DNA from 3 places in the Parasutterella muris genome. Region 3 is predicted to be linked to each of the others. Evidence: predicted binding sites of a transcription regulator. Region 3 holds the regulator's gene; each other region holds the start of a gene.
The links. The regulator sigma-54, encoded in region 3, starts transcription at its own class of promoters, with help from an activator protein. The targets are predictions, from matches to a motif close to TGGCANGNAANCTGCTTT.
Positions count from the first base shown of each region.

Region 1: the regulator sigma-54 is predicted to act here: its motif matches at 1,447-1,464, upstream of NFR90_RS09630 (P-II family nitrogen regulator).
Region 2: the regulator sigma-54 is predicted to act here: its motif matches at 3,764-3,781, upstream of glnA (type I glutamate--ammonia ligase).

Region 1 covers NZ_CALPCV010000028.1:7,915-14,434, reverse strand. Annotated here, with positions in the region: gene NFR90_RS09635 (ammonium transporter) at 1-1,065, opposite strand, end outside; gene NFR90_RS09630 (P-II family nitrogen regulator) at 1,062-1,400, opposite strand; gene NFR90_RS09625 (dihydrofolate reductase family protein) at 1,708-2,418, shown strand; gene NFR90_RS09620 (NAD(P)-dependent oxidoreductase) at 2,543-3,505, opposite strand; gene NFR90_RS09615 (MerR family transcriptional regulator) at 3,525-3,980, opposite strand; gene NFR90_RS09610 (hypothetical protein) at 4,159-4,773, shown strand; gene NFR90_RS09605 (SGNH/GDSL hydrolase family protein) at 4,905-5,729, shown strand; gene NFR90_RS09600 (FAD-dependent oxidoreductase) at 6,095-6,520, shown strand, end outside.
Region 2 covers NZ_CALPCV010000011.1:50,789-57,308, reverse strand. Annotated here, with positions in the region: gene ntrC (nitrogen regulation protein NR(I)) at 1-1,135, opposite strand, end outside; gene glnL (nitrogen regulation protein NR(II)) at 1,166-2,236, opposite strand; gene glnA (type I glutamate--ammonia ligase) at 2,289-3,710, opposite strand; gene hemW (radical SAM family heme chaperone HemW) at 3,916-5,055, opposite strand; gene rdgB (RdgB/HAM1 family non-canonical purine NTP pyrophosphatase) at 5,052-5,657, opposite strand; gene rph (ribonuclease PH) at 5,650-6,402, opposite strand.
Region 3 covers NZ_CALPCV010000001.1:101,433-107,952, reverse strand. Annotated here, with positions in the region: gene NFR90_RS00550 (KpsF/GutQ family sugar-phosphate isomerase) at 1-281, shown strand, start outside; gene NFR90_RS00545 (KdsC family phosphatase) at 281-811, shown strand; gene lptC (LPS export ABC transporter periplasmic protein LptC) at 812-1,396, shown strand; gene lptA (lipopolysaccharide transport periplasmic protein LptA) at 1,493-2,086, shown strand; gene lptB (LPS export ABC transporter ATP-binding protein) at 2,083-2,850, shown strand; gene rpoN (RNA polymerase factor sigma-54) at 2,856-4,193, shown strand; gene NFR90_RS00520 (PTS sugar transporter subunit IIA) at 4,237-4,722, shown strand; gene hprK (HPr(Ser) kinase/phosphatase) at 4,729-5,667, shown strand; gene rapZ (RNase adapter RapZ) at 5,683-6,520, shown strand, end outside.

The sequences.
Region 1 (6,520 bases), on a different contig from region 3:
GCTTTCCGTGGCAAACACTCCGGTGAGAATCGCACCTACAATTCCGCCCACGCCATGCACACCGAAAGCGTCTAATGAGTCATCATAGCCAAGCTTAAATTTGAGCCAGGTTGCACCGAAATAGCACACGAAACCTCCGCAGATGCCGATTAAGAGAGCTGCTATCGGTTCTACAAAGCCTGAGGCCGGAGTAATCGCCACGAGCCCGGCGATTGCACCCGAAATCGCGCCAAGAACGGTGAAGCGGCGATTCTGGACATACTCACAGGCCATCCAAGTAAGCGCCGCAGCCGCCGCGGCAATCTGAGAAACCACAATCGCCATTACCGCTCTTTCATCCGCAGCCAAACCGCTTCCGCCATTAAAGCCGAACCAGCCGATCCAGAGGAAGCAGGCGCCGACTAATGCAATGATGAGGTTGTGCGGCGCCATCGCCTCCCGTCCGTAACCAACACGCTTGCCAAGAACAATACAGGCGACCAGACCCGCGACGCCGGCATTAATATGAACAACCGTGCCGCCCGCATAATCAAGTGCTCCCGCCAAAGCAAGCCAGCCGTCCGGTCCCCATACCCAATGACAGACCGGCACATAGCAAAAGAGCGACCAAAGAACCATGAACAGAAACAGCGCGGAGAATTTCATTCGTTCGGCAAAGGCGCCGCACATCAGCGCAGGCGTCAGAATCGCAAATGTCATCTGAAAAATCATGAACAGCATTTCGGGAATGGAGCCGTGCATCGTTTTAATGCCGATTCCTTTCAGAAATACCTGATCTAAACCGCCGATAAAGAAACTTCCTTCTGTAAATGCAAGTGAGTAACCGGACACATACCAAACAATGGTGCATGCGCAGCAAATCGCAAAACTCTGCATCGCGACCGAAAGTACATTCTTTTTACGGACCATGCCGGCGTAAAAGAGTGCAATGCCCGGGATTGTCATAAATAGCACCAGCGTGGTCGCAACCAGCATCCAGGACACATCCGCGGCATTCATCGCTGTTTCTTCTGCCATTACCGCGGGGCTTGAAAGAAGCATTAGAGAGAAAATCAAGCATTTCATATCGCAGCCTCCCCGGTTTCACTTGTACGGATTCTGATGATTTCTTCAAGCGGCAGAACAAATATTTTTCCGTCGCCGATTTTTCCTGTGTAGGCGGCTTTGGAAATCGCCTCCGAGGCAAGATCCAAAAGGTTATCCGGCACTGCGGCCATAATCTGCATCTTCGGCAGAAAATCCACCACATATTCGGCGCCCCGATACAGTTCCGTGTGTCCTTTCTGACGGCCGAATCCTTTGACCTCCGAGACGGTCATACCGGTAATACCGATATCGGTCAGCGCTTCGCGCACCTCGTCGAGTTTGAACGGCTTAATCACCGCAATGATGAGTTTCATAATTTCTCCTGATGGTTATAGTTTCCCGTAAGGGCTTAACCACTGACATGCATAAACCGTGCCAACTCAGGAAAGACTGAAAATCAGGAGCTTTTTTCTTTCTTAGAAATATTTCTCAACAAATCACACTGAAAAGACGCACCTTCCTGGCGCTCAATGCCGTAAAAAGACCGATCTCAACGTTTTTTTCTCTTCCTTTATGAACCTATTTGGAGCATACTAAGGATAGGGATCTGCCCCGCAGTTCCTAGCCGGAATTGCTTATCTTGTAGGTCCTGCGCAATCAAGCATATTGAGGAGACCGAAAATGAAAATTACCTGCCACATGATCATGTCCGCCGACGGACGTCTCTTATCTAAATATTGGAGCCCCCTTTATAACGACGCTTGTGGCGTCGGCGATGTTTACGAAGCGACCGCTGCCAAGATGCCCGCTGACGGATGGATCGTAGGCCGCAACACGATGGCCGAATATGGTGAGGATCTGATCGAAGAACGCGAACCGATGGAAGGTCCGAAGACCATGCACACCATGACTTTCGTCGGCAAACGCGAAGGCCGCCCGCTCGCAGTCGTTTTTGACGTTCAGGGGCGCCTCCATTACAAATCCCCGACCCTTCCGAGCGGCGAACATATCGTCGCGATTTTGGGCAGCCATGTCACACGCGCTTATCAGAAAGAACTTGAAGACGTAGGCGTCTCTTACATCATGCGCACGCCCGGCACTAAGAAAGAAGAAACCGAAAGTGCTTTAAAACATCTTGAATCCGACTTCAATGCCAAGCATCTCCTCCTTGAAGGCGGCGCCCTTACCTGCGGTACATTCATCGGTATGGGCCTTGTAGACGAACTGAGCCTGATTATTTATCCGGGACTCGACGGAAACAGCGCTCATCCTTCTGTTATCGAATGCCGTACCGAAGAGCCGTCTCCCCTCAAAAACAATCGCCTCGAGCTGATTGATTGTGAAACCGTAGGTTCTGGTTTTGTGTGGCTACGCTATAAGATACACCGCTAAAGCGCGAACTTAACGCTAAAGCCTCCGAAACGGAGGCTTTCCTCTTGTCATGTGGATAAGACCTTGCGGCCGAATCAATTTCGGCCGTTTCTTTTATCCACTTAACCTTCTGAAAGGACCGTCCCTACGCGCGGCTGCCCTGCACCACCAGATATTTAGGATCTAATGCGCCGTTCAGATAATTAATCACGTTGTCAGCGGCCGCAAAATTCATTTCACGCATATTCTCCACGGTCGATGAGGCTGTATGCGGCGTCAGAACCGCAGTCGGACAGTCAATGAGCGGAGAATCCGTACAGGGCTCCTTCGGATAAACATCCACCGCGCAGGAAGATAAATGTCCGGACTTGAGCGAATCAGCCAGGGCGTGTTCATCCACAACCGGACCTCGGGCGATATTGATCAGGCAGGCGCCTTTTTTCATCTTCGCGATTTTCTTCGCATCAAAAAAGTGATACGTTTCATCCGTCAGCGGAACACAGGCCGCGACATAGTCACTTTGTGCAAGCAGCTCGTCGAGCTCAGCATACTCAGCTCCGTAGGTCGGCTCCTGCGGATTGGGATGGCGACAGTAATAAAGCACCTTCATGCCGAAAGGAACCGCGCGTTTAGCGGTTTCAGTACCGATTCCGCCGAACCCGACCAGACCAAGCGTATGGTTTTTTGCACCGGGCTCGAGCTTGCTCTTCCACTGATGCGCGTGCATCAGTGCATTCTGCTGATCAATGCGGCGCGCAAAATACAGGATGTAAGCCATGATCTGCTCGGCAACCGCTCCTTCTACAAACCCTCTGGTGCGCGTGAGTCCAATGCCGTTGGTCTTAAGACCCTCCTGATCAATTGCGTCATAGCCGATACCGTTTCTGGAAATCAGTTTCAGCTTGGGCAGACGAGCAAGCAGAGACGGACGATACGTTTCGGTTCCGGCAATAATGACATCCGCGTCCTTCACGACTTCAAAGAGCGTGTCGTCAGCGACGCCCGCACCGAGCGAAGGCCCGCTGTAGTGGTGTACATCAAACCCTTTATCCTTGAGGTAATTTAAAGCGTCGTCACAAAAGTTGGCGATGGTGATGACAATTTTCATATTGATGTCTCCGAACCGATTAGTCTTCAAGGAGCTCGTCAAGCTCCTGCTTCACTTTGCGAATCTTCTTCGGCATAGCTGAAAGCGGTAGATTTTTCGCTTTCTCCATACTCCCGTATTGGCAGGCTTTTTCGTAAAGCCATGCTTCATAGCGCAGTCGTTTCAGGTTTTGTTTCTGCCGCTTCAGATTTTCTTTGACAGTTTCCGTCACAGTCTGCAGCGTCGCGTTTCGTTCTGAAAGTGTTCTGTCGCCGCATCGCATAAGTTCGGAAAACTGCGAAATCTCTCTGATCGACATGCCGCTTTGTTTAAGGCAGTCCACCAAGAGCAGTGTTCTGCAGTCTTCCACGCCAAATTCGCGAACACCGGATGCTTTGCGCTTCACTTGAGACAGGAGCCCTTCCTTTTCGTAGTAACGAAGTGTAGACGGCGCGATATTAAATTTTTTTGAAAGTTCTCCAATGGAATAGCTCATTTTTTCCTCTGCTCAAGCGCACTTTAACCTTTGCATTGTAGCTAGCTTTTACTTCAATAAATATCCGACGAAACATATATCGAAGAATATTTCCCTTGGGATGTCCCAAATTTCACCCGCCGACCCGTCTTTTGTCAGGTCATACGCATACAATGAAGGCAGTTTTTGGAGGAATACCATGCTTCGTCGTACTTGTCTTTTTGCTTCATCTCTATTGTTAACACCCTTCGCTTTGGCTGAAGAAAAAGTCGGTATTCGTCCGAACAGCGTGCCGTCTCATCCCGAATACGAAGAGTTAAGGGCGGGCACTCAGATTGAACATCTCTACGAGTCCATGCTTGCCAACGGCTTCGGCATCAAAAATCCGGATGCCAAACCCGACGAACCTACTGTCGTTATCGTGTCCGACACACAGTGTCCCTGGTGTTCAAAGCTGTGGCATGCCTCTCTGCCTCTGCAGGGCAAGGTCAATTTTGTTTGGTTCCCGATTCCCGTGCTGAACGATCTGAGCCTTGATCAGGCCGCGCTGATTCTCTCCTCAAAGAAACCTTGGGCAGCTCTTGCCGAACATGAAGAACACTTTAAGGATCCGGACTTCCGCGGCATTAATCCTGCCGGCAAAGAGGTCGACAAGAAGTTCCGCGCTGAAGTATGGTCAAATGCCAAAATCGCACGATGGAGCGGTCTGACAGTTGTGCCGCTCGGCGTCTTCAAAAACAAGGACGGCAAATATCTGCCCATCTTCTCCGGAACGGATACCAAGGGCTTGGAAAAAATTATTTTCGGAAAATAACCGGATTTTTATATTTTGCGAAAAGATCTGAAATTTTGCATGCTTAGCAAAATCAGTTTGTGAATCAGACCTTTCCTGCCGCGGCTGTCGTGACGACAATCATACTGCTTACACTTTCCTAAGGAGCGATGATGAGAATCCTAACAGCCGCAGCGGTTGCCTTTGCCTGCATTCTGCCTTTTTCCGCACAATCTCTGGAATGCTCTGTTAGACCTAAAGTCACAGAGATCAAAGCGCCCGAAAGCTACATGCTTGTCGGCAATTCCTATACCTATTACTCAAGCGGCCTGTCCGGCAACGTTAACGGACTGATCAAGGCCGCCGGCTTAAAGGTCCGCAGAAACCGCATGGTGACCATCGGTGCAGCCGATCTCGGCTGGTTCAATGTCTGGGAACTCGTTCGTCCCTCCGGCATGGCGTCTACCTATGTTGACCACAGCGACGGCGGCAAGATCAAAACCTTTGATTTCCGCAAGGAAAAAGTCTTTGACGCCGTTGTGCTTCAGGACAACAGCACCGGACCGATTAACCCGCAGCGCAAAGACATTTTCGAAAAATATGCCAAGCAGCATTCCTATGATCTGCAGTGCATCGGCATTCAGCCGCTCTTAATGATGACTTGGGCGCGCAAGAACAAGCCGGAAATGACTCAGCAGCTTGCGGATGCTACGACCAAGGTCGGCAACGAGGCTAACGCCATGGTCATCCCGGTTGGCCTGGCTTTTGCCGAAGCGATTAAACAGGATCCGAAACTGGAACTCTACCGCGCGGATAAAACTCATCCGTCTCCGGAAGGTACCTACCTTGAAGCCTGCGTCGTCTTTGCTTCTATGTACCACCGCTCTCCGGTCGGGCTGAATTTCTTCGGCATCGAAAAAGTCGATGAAAAAACGGCAAGATTTCTCCAGAACGTGGCTTGGGACACGGTTTGTGAGTACTTCGGCTGGCAAAAGTAACACTTAATCCGATACAGCCGATTAAGCCGCACTTATCCTCCAGAGTGCGGCTTTTTTTCATGTCTTCTGCTCAGCAGCTCAGTCAGTCTACTCAGCAATAATCCTATCTGATTATTTTCCGACGCCAATCCGCTCAGCAGGGCTGCAGCGGATGCGCTTTTCAGTCTCAAAAAAGAAACACCCTCCCTCTCATGAGAGGAACACAAAGTAAATGACACCCGCCTCGCGATATTCGTTTTTTCTCAAAAATTTTCTTCTAATTCCTTCTGTAACTATTGCTTTTTCAACAGTATGCATATGGATTAATCTCCGCACGGTAATTAAAATCATTACCATTCCCAACACATTCTCAAAGAGGAGAAACAATGAAAAAGGTAATCCTGGCTGCTGCCGTATCTGCTGTTTTCACTGTACCCGCCGTCGCCGCTGAAAACGCGGACGTTGTCGTTGTCGGTGCAGGCGGCGCAGGTCTTTCTGCCGCTGTAACTGCTCATGATCTGGGCAAAAAAGTCATCGTTCTTGAAAAAATGGCTTTTGTCGGCGGCAACACAAACCGCGCAGCCGGCGGTCTGAACGCTGCTGAAACCAAACCGCAGGAAAAGGCCGGAATCAAAGACTCCATCGAGACACACTTCAACGACACAATGAAGGGCGGCAAGTACCTGAACAATCCGGATCTCGTACACGTCCTCACAGACAACGCCAGATACTCTGTTGACTTCATCAACAGCCTGAAAGAAGGCGATCTGACTGACGTCGGCATGCTCGCCGGCGCCACCAACAAACGCGCT
Region 2 (6,520 bases), on a different contig from region 3:
TCTCCGCAGGAAGATCGCTCAGCTGAATATGCTGGGACGGCGCCATCACAACGAGCCAATTGCAAAGGTTTTCCAACTGGCGCACATTGCCCGGGAAAGGGAATTCCTTCAGAAAGTCCATCGCTTCGGCCGTCATAATTTTCTGTTCAACATCCAGACTTTCAGAGGACTTTTTCAAAAAATGCGCGATCAAAAGCGGAATATCCTCTTTGCGTTCCCGAAGCGGAGGAAGACGAATACGGATGACGTTGAGACGATGGTACAAGTCTTCTCTGAAGCGTCCCTCATGCACCATGTTCTCTAAATTCTGATGCGTCGCCGCAATGATGCGGACGTTGGCTTTAAGCGCCTGATGGCCGCCGACTCGATAATAGTATCCGTCAGAAAGCACCCTAAGCAGGCGTGTCTGAAGCTCTGCCGGCATATCGCCGATTTCGTCAAGAAACAGTGTGCCGCCTTCAGCCTGTTCGAACCGTCCGTGGCGAACACTGTTGGCGCCGGTGAAGGCTCCTTTTTCGTGACCGAAAAGTTCGCTCTCCATCAGATCTCTTGGAATCGCCGCCATATTGAGCGCGATAAACGCCTCTTTGGCTCGTGGACTATGCTTGTGAAGCGCTCTGGCAACCACTTCCTTACCGGCACCGGATTCTCCGGTCAGAAGGACGGTGGCTTTACTGTGCGAAAGGCGTCCGATAGCGCGAAAAACATCCTGCATCGCGCTCGCTTTACCGATTATTTCGGACACCTGCTGCTCGGGCGCGGCTTCTTCGGAAGCGTTTTCTTCAGAAGCGCGGCGGACAAGCTCAACCGCTTTATCAATATCAAAGGGCTTCGGAAGATATTCAAAAGCGCCGCTCTGAAAACTTGATACCGCGCTGTCAAGATCCGAGAACGCGGTCATGATAATGACCGGAAGCTTCGGATAATCGCGCTTGATCTCGGTCAGCATTTCCAGACCGCTCTTTCCCGGCATGCGGATATCGCTCAGAATGACGGAGGGCTGTTCTGTTTTAAGTGCCAGCAGAAGTGAGTCCGCTTCAGAAAAAGTCCTGCACGGCAGGCCGGCTTTTTTCAGCGCTTTTTCTAAAACCCATCGAATAGATCGATCGTCGTCCGCAATCCAAATATCTTTCATTCTGGTTCTCCGAGTGACTCGTTTTTCTTGTTATTGGGCGTTCAGCGGAAAGAGAATGCTGAAATCCGTCTTCCCGTTCTCGCTGCTGACGGATATAGTTCCGCCGTGCCGCTCTACGAACGATTGGACCAATGAGAGCCCGAGTCCGCTCCCCTTCTCTTTGCCGCTTACGAGCGGATAGAAAATGCTGTCCAAAAGCTCCTGCGGAATCCCCTCACCGTTATCGATAACATGAATATTCAGCGCAGCTTTTTTAATTTCTTCGCCGATCGAAACATGGTGCACCACACGCGTTTTCAGTCGAATCTCAGCCGTTCCCTCCCACATCCGTACCGAAAGCGCTTCTGCCGCATTACGCATCAGATTCAGAAAAATCTGCGTGAGCTGACCTCGGTCAGCGGTAATTTCCGGAGCACTGATGTCGTAATCCCTGACAATCTGCAGTCTGTCCTGAAATTCCGCTTCCACCAGCAGGCGTACCCGCTCAAGTACTTCATGAACATTGGTCGGCGCGGGATTATATGACTGCCGATACGGCGCAAGCAGCTTATCGACGAGCGACTGCAGACGATCCGCTTCGCTAATCACGACTTCCGTATATTCTTTCTGTTCCGGATCCGACAATTCGGTCTCTAAGAGCTGAGCGGCACCTCTGATGCCTCCGAGCGGATTTTTGATTTCATGCGCTAGATTGCGCAGCAGCCGGCGTGTATTTTCCGACAGTTCGTTCATGTGGCGCTCGTGGGAAATCAGAAGCGCTTTTGCTGCCGGAGAAATCTCAAAAAAAAGATAGCGCGGATCGTCGGCCATCGGATGGCAAGTCACAAAAACCTGCTTCGGCTCTTTAGGCGGCCGAAGCATCTCGCAGAGTTCCGACTGCACCAGATACGAAACATCCGGACGCTTGTAATAGTTTTGAATCCACGGTTCCGCACACGGCAGTACGGTATATATCGACCGATCCTTGAGAAGTTTCGCGCTCTGGCCAAGATAAAACTGAACGGTGGTATTGGCGTAAAGAATCCGCGCGTTTTCATCGCAAACAATTAGACCGAGCCGAAGCAGATCAAAACTTTCAAAATCCAATTTATCTAAGCTCATCTCAACCTCGCTCGGTCTTCGTTTTGTCCGTCTTCACGACGGAGAGACCCTATTACAGGGAGTAATACATATCGTATTCTTCAGGTGTAACAGCCATCTGAACACGAGTGACTTCCTGACGCTTCATATCGATGTAAGCGGCAATCATGTCCTCGCTAAACACTCCGCCGGCAGTAAGGAAAGCGTGATCATCAGCAAGCGCGTCAAGCGCCTGTTCCAAAGAAGAGCAGACGGTCGGGATCTTCGCGTTTTCTTCAGGCGGAAGATCATAAAGATTCTTGTCTGCGGCTTCGCCCGGATGGATCTTGTTCTGGATACCGTCGATACCGGCCATCAGCAGAGCGGCAAAGGCAAGATAGGGGTTAGCCATCGGATCCGGGAAGCGAACTTCAACGCGGCGGGCCTTTTCGCTGGCCACATACGGGATACGCAAAGAGGCGGAACGGTTGCGTGCGGAATAAGCGAGCTTAACCGGAGCTTCAAAACCCGGAACCAAACGACGATAGCTGTTGGTGGTCGGATTGGTAATCGCGTTCAGAGCCCGGGCATGTTTGATCACGCCGCCGATGTAATAAAGGGCGAGATCAGAGAGACCTGCATAACCGTTGCCTGCGAAGAGGTTCTTGCCGTCCTTCCAAATGGACTGATGAACATGCATGCCGGAGCCGTTATCGCCAACGACGGGTTTGGGCATGAAGGTTGCTGTCATACCGTAGGCGGCTGCGACGTTCCAAACGGTGTACTTGAGAATCTGAGTCCAGTCGGCTCTTTCGGTAAGTGTGCTGAACAGAGTACCGATTTCGCACTGACCGCATCCGCCGACTTCATGGTGGTGGACCTCAACGGGAACACCCTGCTGTTCAAGAAGCAGGCACATACTGGCGCGGACACTGTTTAAAGAATCCACCGGAGCAACCGGGAAATAGCCGCCTTTGACTCTGGGACGATGGCCGCCGTTTGCGCCGTCCATTGAGTCGGCATTCGACCAGAAGCCCTCATCGGACTCGATCTTGAAGAAGCTGCGGTTCATATCACAGCCCCAGCTGACGCCGTTGAAAATAAAGAATTCGGGTTCGGGGCCGAAGAACGCGGTATCGCCGATGCCGGTGCTCTTCAGATAGGCTTCAGCGCGATTGGCGATGCTGCGCGGGTCTCTGTCATAGCCTTTGCCGGTCGCAGGTTCGACAACACTGCAGGTCAGGATCAGGGTTTCCTGCCCTTCGTCGGCAAAAGGATCCATGCGTGCGCTTGAGGGCTGCGGCATCAGCAGCATGTCGCTCGCTTCGATGCCCTTCCAGCCGGTAATGGAAGAGCCGTCAAAAGCATGGCCTTCCTCAAATTTGTCTTCATCAAAAGCGGACACCGGAACGGAAACGTGCTGCTCTTTGCCTATAAAATCTGTAAATCGAAGGTCAACGAACTTAACGTCGTTTTCTGTCAGCATCTGCATGACATCTTCTATGGACTTAGCCATGATATCTCCTTTAGATCGGTAGAACTAAGAATAAATTGGTTTTCACCGGTGAATAAGCAAGAAGCGTGCCAAAAAAGACGCGCTAAAAATCACGCCCGCTCCCCTGCGTCTATTCCTGTTTTTGGAAAATCTCCACCATAATGCACTTTTTTGGTGCTTTATGCGGATTTTTCTGCACTTTTTTGATGCGCGCTTATTTAGTGCATCACAAAAAAGCTTCCAGCACCTCATTCAGATACCGCCACCCTTTTTCGGTACAGCAAATACGCTTTTTAGGATCTTCAACAAGTCCGTCCTTTTCAAGGACTCGCCAAACGGGCTCGACTTCAGACCAGCTGACAAACGCCCGCTGCTCCCAATAATCTCTCGGCACCCCATCCCGAAGTCTGAGTACGTTCAGCATGAATTCAAACGGAATCGCCTCAGAAGGAACTTTTTCAGTATGCGAGACAAATGATTCTCCGCGGTTCTGACAGAGGAGCCAGCGCGCCGGATCCCTGTAGTTATAAAAGCGATGAATCTCTTTATCGTGGCTGTACTTGCCGTGCGCTCCCGGACCGACCGCAAGATAGTCTCCGAAACCCCAGTAATTCAGGTTATGCCGGCACCGATGACCGCTTTTGGCATATGCGGATACCTCGTAATGCTCAAGCGCGAGATCGGTCGTGTACTGCGCGATAAGTTCGGTCATATCCTCGAGTGTGTCTTCATTAGGAATTCCTTCGGGCGGATATTTAGCAAAATAAGTATTCGGCTCCAGAGTCAGCTGGTAATAGGACAGATGCGGCGGATCAATCTGCGCGATAAAGGCCAGTTCCTGTTTGAGATCTTCCAAGCTTTGATTCGGCAGACCGAACATCAGGTCGAGATTAAAGTTGTCAAAAATTTCGCGCACTCCGAGCGCCGCTTCCTTGGCTTCCCGAGCATTGTGCACGCGGCCGAGCGAGCGAAGCTTTTGATCTTCAAAGCTCTGCACGCCAAGAGAAAGCCGATTGACGCCGGCTGATTTAAAGTCTTTGAATTTAGCGAGTTCAAATGTTCCCGGATTGGATTCAAGCGTAATCTCCGCGCCGCTCACCAGTCCGAAGGTCTCATCAGCGCAGGCCAGAATTTTCTCCAGAGACTCTGCCAACATCAGAGAGGGCGTGCCGCCTCCGAAGAAGACAGTTTCCAGAGGTCTGTCTGCAGCAAACTGCACTTGTTCGCGCATGGAACGACAGATCGCCTCGGTGTAGCGCTGCTCCGATATTTCGCCTTTGACCCCGTGTGAATTAAAGTCACAGTACGGACATTTTTTCAGGCACCAGGGCCAATGGATGTACAGAGAAAGAGGAATCGGCTTCAAAACTTCCAACCCCAGCGGCGCTGCAGAAGCTCGCTCATCCTGCGCATCGCTTTGCCGCGATGGCTCACCGTGTTCTTTTCCTCAGCGCTCATCTCGGCAGCTCGTCTGCCGTCAGGACCCACGATGAAATAAGGATCATATCCAAAGCCGCCCTCGCCTTTGGGCTCTTCAGCGATCTCTCCTTCCCAGAAATCAATCGCGATCAGCGGTTCCGGATCATCCGCAGAACGTACCGCGCAGAGCACGCATACGTAGTGCGCGCTTCGATCAGTGTGTCCCTTGAGCGCGTTCACGAGTTTGGCGTTGTTTGCCGCATCATTCGAAGGCTCTCCCGCATATCGCGCGCTGTAAACACCCGGCATGCCGCCTAATGCGTCCGCACAGATACCGGAATCATCCGCGATCGCAGGCAGACCGCTGTGCTTTGCGGCGTGGCGTGCCTTGGCGAGCGCGTTCTCCATAAATGTGCAGAAGGGTTCTTCCGCAGCCGGGATGCCTAGCGATCCCTGGGCGATCACTTCGGCACCCATCGGAGCAAGCAGCTCCTGCATTTCTTTCATTTTTTTCTTGTTATTGCTTGCAAGTACGATCTTTCTATTCATTGGCGGCTTTTCCTTCTTCAATAGCGCTTCTCTGGTATTCAAAAAGCTGAGAGAGACCGTTCTCGGCCAGATCGAGCAGCTGATTCAGCTCCTGACGGGTAAAGACTCGACCTTCGGCGGTCCCCTGCAGTTCTACAAATCCGCCCTGGTTTGTCATGACGACATTCATATCCGTTCCGCAGTGAGAATCCTCGATATAGTCAAGGTCGCAGACCGGAGTACCGTTGTAGATGCCCACGGAGAGCGCCGCCACCTGAGCGGAAAGCGGATTTTCTTCAAAGCGCCCCTCTTTCTGCAGTTTTGCGACAGCGAGCGCTAGCGCGACATAGGCGCCGGTGATAGAGGCGCATCTTGTTCCTCCGTCAGCCTGGATCACATCACAGTCGATTTTCAGCGTCATGGGGCCGAGTTTTGAGAGATCAACCGCCGCCCTCAGAGAGCGGCCGATGAGTCTCTGAATCTCCTGAGTTCTGCCGCTCTGTTTTCCTTTAGCGGCCTCGCGGTCGTTTCTCGTGCCGGTCGCTCTCGGCAGCATGCCGTACTCAGCGGTAACCCACCCTTTTCCGCTTTCGGCCATCCAGGACGGAATGCGAAAATCCGCGCTTGCCGTGCAGATGACTTTCGTATCCCCCATCTCGATCAGACAGGATCCTTCCGCGTATTTATTACAGTTTGGCGTGATTCGAACGGAACGGAGTTCGGATGGGTTCCTTCCGCTCGGTCTCAGCTGAAGCTCTTCGGTCATTGTTTTCTCCGGATAATGTATCGCGTGCAAACGCCGCTTATCTGCTGCGGACATTATAGGCCTCGCGCGTCATCGACTGACGGCTCCCTAAAGCTGGTACAAAAGGTCCTTTAACCGC
Region 3 (6,520 bases):
TCGGCATGACCGCGATTGTCGATTCGGACAACAAGGTCAAAGGAATCTTCACTGAGGGGGACCTCAGACGCCTGATCGAGAAGGTCGGAGACATCCGTTCCGTACCGATCGCTGAAGTCATGACCGCAAACCCGACAACCGTTGCCCCTTCCGCTCTGGCGGCAGAGGCGGCCAAAATACTTACATCCACGCTTCGCAACCAGCTTTTGGTCGTGGATGAAGCCGACCACCTCATCGGCGCTCTCCATGTGCACGATCTGATGACGGCAAAGGTGATCTAATGAAACTGACAGATATCGCGAAAAATATCAAACTGGTCTGCCTAGATGTGGACGGAGTCCTCACAAACGGCTCCATTGTGATTTCCGGAGAGGGAGAACTGTTCAAAGAGTTCTACGTCCGTGACGGACTCGGCATTAAATTCCTGCAGGATGCGGGAATCCAGGTCGCAATCTGTACGGGCCGCACCTCCACAATTGTGACGGAGCGCGCTAAAGAACTCGGAATAACACTTCTGATGCAGGGCCAGAAAGATAAGCGTGACGGCTTGGCAGACATATGCGCTCGCGCAGGCGTCAAGCTTTCTGAAACCGCATACATGGGAGACGATATCCCTGATCTCTGCCTTTTCCCGCTCGTTGCCCTTTCAGCCGCGCCTTCAGATGCTGTTCCTATGATCCTGAGAGAAGCTGACTGGATATCCGCTCAGCCCGGCGGCAGAGGCGCCGTCCGCGAACTCGCAGAATTCATCCTCGAGGCTCAGGACAAAATGGAATATGTCGTCCGCAAAAGATTCAACACGGAAATCTAAATGAAAGACCGCTTTATCTCTTGCATCGCTCTTGGACTCTTGGTCCTGCTTTGCGGATTAAGCTACTGGTACTCCGTCAAAGCCGAACTTGAAAACATCACGCATCTGTCAGACTTGGAGTCTCCGGACTTTATCGCCCGCGACATTACGATTACCAAGTTTGACAAGGACGGCAAAGCCAGCGCGAGAGTTTTCGCCAAAGAAGTGAAACATTATTCGGACGGACATGCCGATGCCGTTCTTCCGGAATACGCCTCCCTTAATCCGAACGAGGCTCAGGTCACAGCCAGAAGCGATACTGCCAAGATGGTGGAAAGCGGCGCCGTGATTCACTTCTATGACAATGTGGACATCCGCCAGGCCGCAAAGAACGGCTCTCCGGCATGCAGACTTACCACTTCTCAGCTCGACGCCTACCCGGATGACAATATCTATTCGTCAGACAAACCTGCAACGCTTTATCGGGGCGAAGACACCTCCAACGGCGTCGGATTTGACTATGACAACGTGGACCGAACATTTAAACTTCGCTCCAGAGTTCAGACAACCCTCCAGCCGAACACAGTCAAGAACGTTCAGCGATAGAAAAACGCTTCTTCTGCGCCTGTCTTTTCGTTATTCTTTCTAAGACTTGTAGTAGGATACTAAGTTAACTTTGAAGTGACTTTCTTTCTGAATAAAATGAAAAAACTGCCCCTCTCCATCCTTCTTGCCTTATGCTCAGTTCTGCCGGGAATCGCTTCAGCCGAAAGCGCCGACTCGTCTCAGCCGATCCAAATTTTCTCTGACAAGTTCGATGGCGACGATGTGAAACAGGTCGCGGTCTACACCGGCGACGTGGCCGTCCATCAAGGGACCTTGGAAATCCGCGGTGCGAAACTTGTTTTGACAATCGATCCTCAGGGCTATCGCCACGCGGTTATGACGCCTCAAAAGGGAAAGCTCGTCACATTCAAACAGCGTAAAGATGAAAAAACACCCGGCGTCGAAGAATGGATGCACGGCAAGGGCGACAAACTGACGTACAACGAAAAAACCAATGAACTCACTCTGACCAACAATGCTCAGGTCTCGCGCTCGGAAAACGGCGTCATGAAAGACGAAAGCAGAGGAACTGTCATTACCTACAACATGACTACATCCACCGCTGACGTTGTCGGCAGTAAGAATCGCGGCTCAGCCGGCAGAGTATCCACTGTGATTGCGCCGCGCGACAGCAATTTCGACGCGTCTAAACCGATCGAACTTCAGCCGAGCAAAGGAATTAAGAGATGAGCGAGAAACACAGTCTGGACGGAGCAAATGTCCTTGAAGCGCTCAACCTAAAGAAAATCTACGGACAGCGAACGGTTGTCAAAGACGTCTCTCTGCGGCTGCACAGCGGCGAAGTCGTGGGACTGCTCGGACCGAACGGAGCCGGCAAAACAACTACGTTCTATATGATTGTCGGACTGGTCGCATCCAACGGCGGCCAAATCCTTCTGAACGGCGAGTCGATTCAGCACCTTCCGATTTATAAACGCGCGCGTATCGGCATTACGTATCTGCCGCAGGAAAACAGTGTATTTCGTACGCTCACGGTCGAAGAAAATATTCAGGCGATCCTGGAGCTTCAAACTAATCCGGACGGCTCTGCGCTCTCAAAGAAACAAATTAAGGAAGAACTGGACAACCTGCTCAACGAGCTTCAGATCACGCATATCCGAAACAATCTGGCTCCGACCGTCTCTGGCGGAGAAAGACGCCGTACGGAAATTGCCCGAGCGCTCGCCGCAAGACCGAGATTTATTCTTCTCGATGAGCCGTTCGCCGGCGTAGACCCGATCGCAGTTATCGAAATCCAGCGCATCGTTCACTACTTAAAAGAACGCGGCATCGGCGTCCTCATTACCGACCATAACGTACGCGAAACACTCGGCATCTGCGACCACGCCTATATCATCAGCGACGGAAGCGTACTAGCCAGCGGAAAACCTGAGGCAATCGTGGAAAATCCGCTCGTGCGCAACGCATACCTCGGCGATAATTTCTCTATGTAGGAGCTATGGCTCAGACGCTTTCACTGCAGCAGTCTCAGCGCATGGCGCTTACGCCGGAACTGAGACATGCCATATCCATCCTTCAGCTTTCAACTGCTGAGCTGACACAGCTCATTAACGAAGCAATTGATCAAAACCCCCTGCTTGAAGTCTCCGATACGAGTGAAGAGGCTGCCGACAGTTTCGACTCGGATCAGCAGCTGCGCTGGGAAGGCACCGCCTCCGATCAGGAACCCTGGGAGCGAAAAGAACATCCGGAAAGTCTGGCTGAGCATTTACTGCGGCAAGTCGGCTGTCTTTCTCTCTCGGATAAAGAAAAAAGTCTTCTTGCCTGGCTTATCGGCTCATTGGACGACAACGGTTTCCTTTCCGCGCCTATTGAACGGCTCGCAGAGGAGGCAAAGATGCCGGCCGAAATCAGGCTCTCCGATTGGAAGGCCGCTTTGAAACTGCTGCAGAGTTTCGAGCCCTCCGGAATTGGTGCCCGCGACTACAAAGAATCTCTGCTAATCCAGCTGAATCATCGCAGATTGTCAATGCAGTCTGATCCGGTAATCTGCGCGCTGGCCTCTCAAATCGTCCAAGAGCATTTGGAGCTGCTCGCGAAACGAAGTTTCGATAAAATTCGCCCGCTCCTCGGATGCGCATCCAAGGAGCTGGAAGAGGCTGTTCGCCTGATTGCCGCTCTAACACCGCATCCTGCCTCAGAATTTTCAACGGATTCTATTAACTATGTCACTCCGGAAATTCTTGTTCGCAAGACAGGCGAAGGCTGGTGCGCCGAACTGATCGAGGCTTCGCTGCCGAAAGTCAGGCTTAACCGAATTTATGCTGAGGCCGTCACCGACAGCTGTCATGACCAGCTGTGGAAAGACAGACTCCATGAAGCATCCGAGCTGATCAAAAACATCGAACATAGGCGTATCACACTGCTTCGCGTCACTCAGGCGCTCGTGCGGCGGCAATCCGATTTTTTTGAATCCGGACCGCTCTGCATGCGCCCTTTGGTCCTTCGCCAAATTGCAGACGAACTTGAGCTGCACGAGTCAACCGTCTCCAGAGTCGTTTCAGGAAAATACCTGCAGTGCGCAAGAGGCGTCTTTGAGCTGAAATATTTCTTCTCTTCGCAAATCGGTGACTCCAATGAAGCGGTTTCATCAATCGCAGTCAAAAACGAAATTGCAAGACTTATCGCCTCTGAAAATCCTTCTAAACCACTCTCAGACGCGAAAATCACCGAGCTTCTCTCTGAGCGAGGGTTCTCCGCCGCACGGAGAACGGTCGCTAAATATCGCGATGCACTTGGAATCGCACCGGCTTCTCAGCGTAAAAAAATTCGCTGATTCACGTTTACAATAACTGATTGATCAAATCGAGTGACGCATTATGAATGCACTGTGCCTGCTTCTAAAGCCCGAAAATATTCTGCTTGGTATTTCACCGAGCAGTAAGAAACGTGTATTCGAACAAGCCGCTCAAGCTCTGTCGCTGATTTACCGACTGGATCGCAAGGAGGTGTTCGACGCACTCATCGCGCGGGAAAAGCTTGGCTCTACTTATCTCGGCTACGGAATTTCTCTGCCGCACTGCCGCCTTCCAAACCTAAGTCAGCCATGCGCCCTTTTCATCCGGCTGCACGGGCAGCTCGAACCCGCCCGCGCCGGAGAAGAACCGACGCACAGTCTGTTCTTTCTCTTGGCTCCGGAAGAAGCCTGCAGCGAACATCTTGAACTTCTGGCCGGCGCCGCGGAAATTTTTTCCGACGAATCCATCCGAACAAAATTATCTCAGGCCAACACTTCGGAAAAATTTTGCGAAGCTCTGAATAAATGGTGCGCTGAGAAGTACGAATCGGATAAACGTGAGAGTTAGATTTTTATGGCAACTTATCAGCAGCTCTTCACCCTCTGCAAGCGCAAGTTTGATTTCAACTGGCTCTACGGCCAGTCTCATGCGGGAGATTCGATTGAGCTCTCGCCCAACGCTGTTAACTATCCGACACTCGCAGTCGGATTCCTAAACATTATTCACCCAGATCGACTACACATTCTCGGACCGGCTGAAATCGCATTCTTTGATCAAATCGGCTCAGAATCCCGAAAGAGCTTGATCGCGAAACTTGCCTCAGACAAATCTCTCGGCTTTGTCCTCTGCGCTAACCTTAGCCTGCAGCCGGATATGGTGCAGGCGCTGATAGAACACGATCTGGTTGTTTTCAGCACTTCGGAAACGCCGGAGCGGGTCCTGACACTCGTAAGACAATACATTGTTCGCCTGCTTGCGCCAAGCTGTTCAATGCACGGCGTTTTTATGGATGTATTCGGCATGGGCATTCTCCTCTCCGGTCAAAGCGGCATCGGCAAAAGCGAGCTTGGCTTGGAATTAGTCACACGAGGACACGGTCTGGTCGCAGACGATGTGGTCGATTTCATTCAAAGAGCGCCTGATTGGGTCGAGGGATCGGCGCCCGCGTTACTTGCGAACCTCCTGGAGGTCCGTGGAATCGGTCTGCTCGACATTAAAACAATCTTCGGAGAAACTGCGGTACGCCGCAAAATGCGGCTTAACCTTGTGGCTGAACTCAAGCAGTTTGATCAGGGCGAACTCATGGAAAGACTGCCCGAGACAGAACTGTTCACCGAAGTGCTCGGACAGCCGATCAGAAAAATGATCATTCCAGTCGGCGGCGGACGAAACCTTGCCGTGCTGGTCGAAGCCGCCGTTCGAAGCGCGATCCTTCAGCTGCGGGGAATCAACACAATTGAGGAATTCTTCCAGCGGCAGCGCAAACTTATGATGGCCGAGGACGGCTTGTAAAAACGGGGACTTGAAATGCAGTTAATCTTGGTGACCGGCCTGTCCGGAAGCGGTAAATCAATCGCGCTGAAGCAGCTTGAAGATCTGGGCTACTACTGTATCGACAATCTGCCCGGTAAATATGTCGTGCCTGTCACAAAGCATCTTCATTCCGTCCGAAGAGAGCATCTTGCCGTTTCACTGGATGCACGCAGCGATGTTTCACTCTCCGAGCTCAGCCGCGATCTTGAAGATCTGGTCGCTTCCGGTGTGCATTTAAGGATACTGTGCCTGACAGCTTCAACAGATGCGCTTGTCCAAAGATATTCCGAGACCAGGCGTCAGCACCCTCTAAGCCAAGCCGACTCAGATTCTCCCGAAACGCTGGTTGAAGCGATTGAAAGAGAAAGGAAACTGCTCGAGCCGATCATGGATGACGCGCATATCATTGACACCACAGGAATGCTCCCCAACACACTGAAGCATTGGGTGCGCAGCTTCGTCAACGCCAAAAAAGGCGCCATCCTCCTCACTTTCGAATCATTCGGGTTCAAAAAAGGACTGCCGATCGCCAGTGACTTGGTCTTCGACGTTCGCTGCCTTCCTAACCCCTATTGGGTTGAAGAGCTTCGGCCGCTAAACGGAAAAGATCAGCCGGTTATCGATTTCCTCAGCAAGGAACCTCTCGTTCGAAGCATGTTCGAAGACATCCGTGGTTTTGTGGAAAAGTGGCTTCCCCACTACGAAGCACAGAATCGGCACTACCTTACGGTCTCAATCGGCTGTACGGGCGGACAGCACCGCTCCGTCTATATTTGCGAGCAGCTCGGAAAATATTTCTCCGAGCGCTGTGAGGGCGTCATTACGCGCCACC